2 regions of the Luteibacter sp. CQ10 genome follow, and region 1 is predicted to be linked to the other one. Evidence: predicted binding sites of a transcription regulator. Region 1 holds the regulator's gene; the other holds the start of a gene.
What was found. Region 1 encodes FliA, which starts transcription of late flagellar genes. Its sites were predicted from a motif close to TAAAGTTTNNCNNNCNNNGGCCGATAA; they were not measured.

Region 1 (2,199 bases):
GGCCTCGCTCACCGACGCCTATGCCCTCATCAAGGTGCTCTCGCGGGAATTCGGGGTGAACCGCTTCCGCATCGTCGCCAACATGGTGCGCCACGCCCAGGAGGGCCGGGCGCTCTACGAGAAGCTCTCGCGCGTGACCAGCCGGTTCCTCGACGTGTCGCTGGATTTCATGGGCATGGTGCCGCACGACGAATACCTGCGCCAGGCCATCCGCCGCCAGTCGGCGGTGGTCGACGCCTGGCCGAGCAGCCGATCGGCGGTCGGATTCAAGAATCTGGCCAGGTCGGTCGATACATGGGGTGAACCCGAGCCCCGGGCACAGGGACGGATCGGCTTTTTCGCCGACCGCACCCACTTGGGAGGAGGGCTGCCGTTGTGAGCGTCGCGAGCGAATACCTTGAAATCACTAAGGTTCCGGCGGATCAACTGGTCAGGACCCACGCGCCGTTGGTGCGCCGGATCGCCTATCACCTGATGGGCCGGCTGCCGCCGAGCGTGGACGCGAACGACCTCATGCAGGCCGGGATGATCGGACTGCTCGAGGCCGCGAGGAATTATTCGCCGACTCGCGCGGCCAGTTTCGAGACCTATGCGGGCATCCGCATACGGGGCGCGATGCTGGACGAACTGCGCAAGACGGACTGGACCCCGCGCTCGGTCCATCGGAAGTTGCGCGAGGTGGCGGAGGTAACGAGGCAGATCGAAAACGAGACGGGTGGCGACGCCGACGACGTGGAAGTGATGAAGCGGCTGGGCATCGACGCCATGGAGTACAACCAGATCCTGGCCGACGCGGCGAGCGCCCGGTTGCTGAGCCTGACGGCGCCCGAGGGCGACGAGGGCGCGGCGATCGACGTGGCCGACCCGGATGCCACGGGGCCGGACGGGCTGTTCGAGCAGGAGGGCATGCGCGATGCGCTGGCCCAGTCCATCGACGGGCTGCCGGAGCGCGAAAAGCTGGTGATGTCGCTGTACTACGATGACGAGCTCAACCTGAAGGAAATCGGTGCGGTGCTGGGAGTGAGCGAATCGCGGGTGTGCCAGATCCACGGCCAGGCCCTCATTCGACTCCGCGCGCGCATGTCGGGTTGGAAAGAAAGAACCTGACGGCACCCGGTGCCGTCACCGGTCGAAGAAAACGCGCAGTAGAGGCGGAGAGACGTTTTGGACAAGAACATGAAAATCCTCGTGGTGGACGATTTCTCCACCATGCGGCGCATCGTCAGGAACCTGCTGGTGGAGCTGGGCTTCACCAACACCCTGATCCAGGAAGCCGAAGACGGCAACGCGGCGCTCGCGCTGCTTCGCTCCCAGCCGTTCGACCTCGTGGTCACCGACTGGAACATGCCCAACATGACGGGCATCGACCTGCTCCGCGCCATCCGCGCCGACGCCGCCCTGAAGGCGATGCCGGTGCTGATGGTCACCGCCGAGAACAACCGCGACCAGATCATCGCCGCCGCACAGAGCGGCGTGAACGGCTACGTGGTCAAGCCGTTCACGGCGGTGACGCTGAAGGAAAAACTCGACAAGATTTTCGAACGTCTCGCCGCGGCGGCGGGCTAAGGAGCAGGCATGAACACGACGATTTCCGCCGGCCAGGACGTGGCCCCCGAACTGCGCGAGTTGCTCGACGCCGACGATTCCACCGCTTTCGAACAGGCGCTGGACCGCCTGATCCGCAGCCGCGAGCAGCATCTGTTCCTCGCGCTGGGCCATCTCGCCCGCGACCTGCACGAATCCGCCCGCCGCCTCGCGGCCGACATTTCGCACGACGGCAACCCGGGCAACATGGGCGACGCGCGCAAGCATCTGCGCGACGTGCTCGAGATGAGTTCGCAAGCCGCGCACCGCACGCTCGACTTCAGCGAAAAGCTGCGTCCGCAGGCGCAGGCCCTGGCGAAGGAAGCCGACGACGTGCTCGTGCTCGACGTGGCCGACCCCTCGTTCGCCCCGAACGCGCGCGCTCTCGCCGTACGCGTGGGCGATTTCGCGCAGAACTGCGACATCGGCCTGGGCGAGATGGTGGAAGCGCAGTCCTGGCAGGATCTCTCCGGCCAGCGCGTGGCCCGCGTCGAAGCCTTCATGGCCAAGGTCGAATCCTCGCTCGTCGAGCTGGTGCGCCTCACCGGTTCGCTGGCCGGCGGCGCCGCCCCCGCGGCGGACAAGGTCAGCCAGGACGAAGTGGACCGCCTGCTC
Region 2 (2,199 bases), on a different contig from region 1:
CAACCCGGGAGACACGACCATGGCCACCGGATGGGCGGGCGACACCGCCGTACAGGACCAGATCGACGCCACCGTCGACGACGCCGTCAAGCGCGCGCGCAGCCGCATGGCGAAGGGCCCCAGCCTCGAACACTGCGAGGAATGCGGCGCACCGATCCCCGAGGCCCGGCGCAAGGCCGTGCCGGGGGTGCGCCTGTGCGTGGCCTGCCAGGAGGCGGCCGATCGTGAGGAGGCCACGTTCGCGGGGTACAACCGCCGCGGCAGCAAGGACAGCCAGTTGCGCTGAGTACAATGGACGCTTCCCCCGCGTCGGAATCCCCATGCTCGAACACCTGATCCTCGCCCGCCACGGCGAAACCGAGTGGAACGTCGCCGGACGCGCGCAGGGCAGGGCGGACAGCCCCCTTACCGACGCTGGCCTCGCGCAGGCCCGCTCGTTGGGCCGCACGCTGGCCGAACTGGGCGTGACGCACATCGTGTCGTCCACCCTGCCTCGCGCCCTGCGCACGGCGCAGATCGCGGCGGAGCGGGCAGGCTGTTCGATCAGCACCGACGAGCGTCTCGTCGAGCGTTCGTTCGGCACGCTCGAAGGCCGCTTCGTGGCCGAGGCCATGGCCGAGGATCCGCGCTGGATGCAGGTGCTTCGCGCGGTGGACCCGTCGGCGGCCGCCGATGGTGGCGAAACCCTGCACGAGGTGGCCGCCCGCATGCTGCCGGCCCTCGACGATGCGCGCGCCTTGCCCCATCGCCGCATCGCCGTGCTCACCCATGGCCAGTGCCTCAGCGCCACGCTGTCCGCGCTCGGCGGCGGCAATGCCGTCGACTATCGCCATGGCAACTGCGGCTACACGCCGCTGATGCTGCGCGACGGCCGTTTCACCTTCGACCGCTGGAACCTCGCAGTGGCCGACCTGGCGGACGCCTGACCCGCGAGCATGACTTCATGACATCTTGAAGTCATTGATAATAAAAAATATTTTACGCGATGACGGTCTAAAGTTGCCGAATTCGTGGCCGACAGCGAGGCATCCCCCGTTCCTCCTCGCGAGCGCGCCATGCGATTCCCCCGACCCCGTCTCCCCCTCATGACTTTGCGGGCCCGGCTTCTCGCCCGCCTGGCCGGCACGATCGTTCTCCTGCTCATCCTGTGGATCGTGGGCGGCGTGCAACTGCGCACCGCCAACGGACGCCTGCAGTCGGTGGTGGGCGACACGCTGGCGCCCGTGGCCGATGTCGGCCATATCCAGAACGACTACAACGACCTGCTCGACGCCCTCGTGCACGCCACGCTGATGCGCCTGCCTTCCGCCGTGGATGACGCGGTGACGGCGATCGGAAGCGATCGGCACGACATCGACAAGCAATGGAAGTCGCTCGAAGCCAGTGGCCTGGGCCAGTCGCAGAAGAAGCTCGTCGCCTTGGCCGCCGAACACCGCAAGGCGGCCGACAAGGCGATCGACGACGTGCTCGCCCTGCTCAAGGCCGAGCAGTTCGACCTGGCGCAATTGCAGCTCTCCAACGACGTGCAATCGTCCGTCGGACCGCTCAAGAGCGATTTCTCCAACCTGTTCGCGCTGGCGCTCGACGGCGGCAGGGCCCAGGCCGAGGCGCAGCATGCCGACGTCCGGCACGGCGCGGTCGTTTCCACCGTGTTGCTGGTGCTGGCGCTGGTCATCGCCAGCCTCATGGACATCGCGATCATCCGCTCGCTGGGCCGCCGCCTGCGCCAGGCGATCGACGTGGCCGCCGCCATCGCGGGCGGCTCGCTCGGCGCGCGCATCGAGGTGGGCCGCCGCGACGAGATCGGCGCGCTGCTCACGTCGCTGGCCGAGATGGATGCGCAGCTCGGCAACGTCGTGACCCAGGTGCGCCATCGTGCCGACCATGTGGCGCATGCGGCCACGGGCATCGCCCGCGGCAACGACGCGCTGAACGACCGCACCCGTACGCAGGCACAGCACCTGCGCCACACCTCCGCCTCGATGGACGACATGGCCCACGCCGTGTCCGGCGGCCTCGGCCATGCCAACGCGGCGCACGCGGCGGTGACCGAAACGCGCGCCATGACCGACGAAGGCCATCGCGTGGCGATGGACGCCATCGGGAACATGCGCGAGATCCAGCGCACCAGCGAGCGGATGACCGAGGTTCTCGACCTCGTCGACCAGGTGGCCTTCCAGACCAACCTGCTGGCGCTCA

Region 2: a site for FliA is predicted at 995-1,021, ahead of JNG39_RS12595 (methyl-accepting chemotaxis protein). Genes of this name have one in related genera too.

The regions. Positions count from the first base shown of each region.
Region 1 covers NZ_JAEUYM010000001.1:326,329-328,527, forward strand. The annotation lists gene JNG39_RS01585 (MinD/ParA family protein) at 1-379, shown strand, start outside; gene JNG39_RS01590 (RNA polymerase sigma factor FliA) at 376-1,107, shown strand; gene cheY (chemotaxis response regulator CheY) at 1,165-1,566, shown strand; gene JNG39_RS01600 (protein phosphatase CheZ) at 1,576-2,199, shown strand, end outside.
Region 2 covers NZ_JAEUYM010000002.1:854,517-856,715, forward strand. The annotation lists gene JNG39_RS12585 (DksA/TraR family C4-type zinc finger protein) at 20-286, shown strand; gene JNG39_RS12590 (histidine phosphatase family protein) at 321-926, shown strand; gene JNG39_RS12595 (methyl-accepting chemotaxis protein) at 1,086-2,199, shown strand, end outside.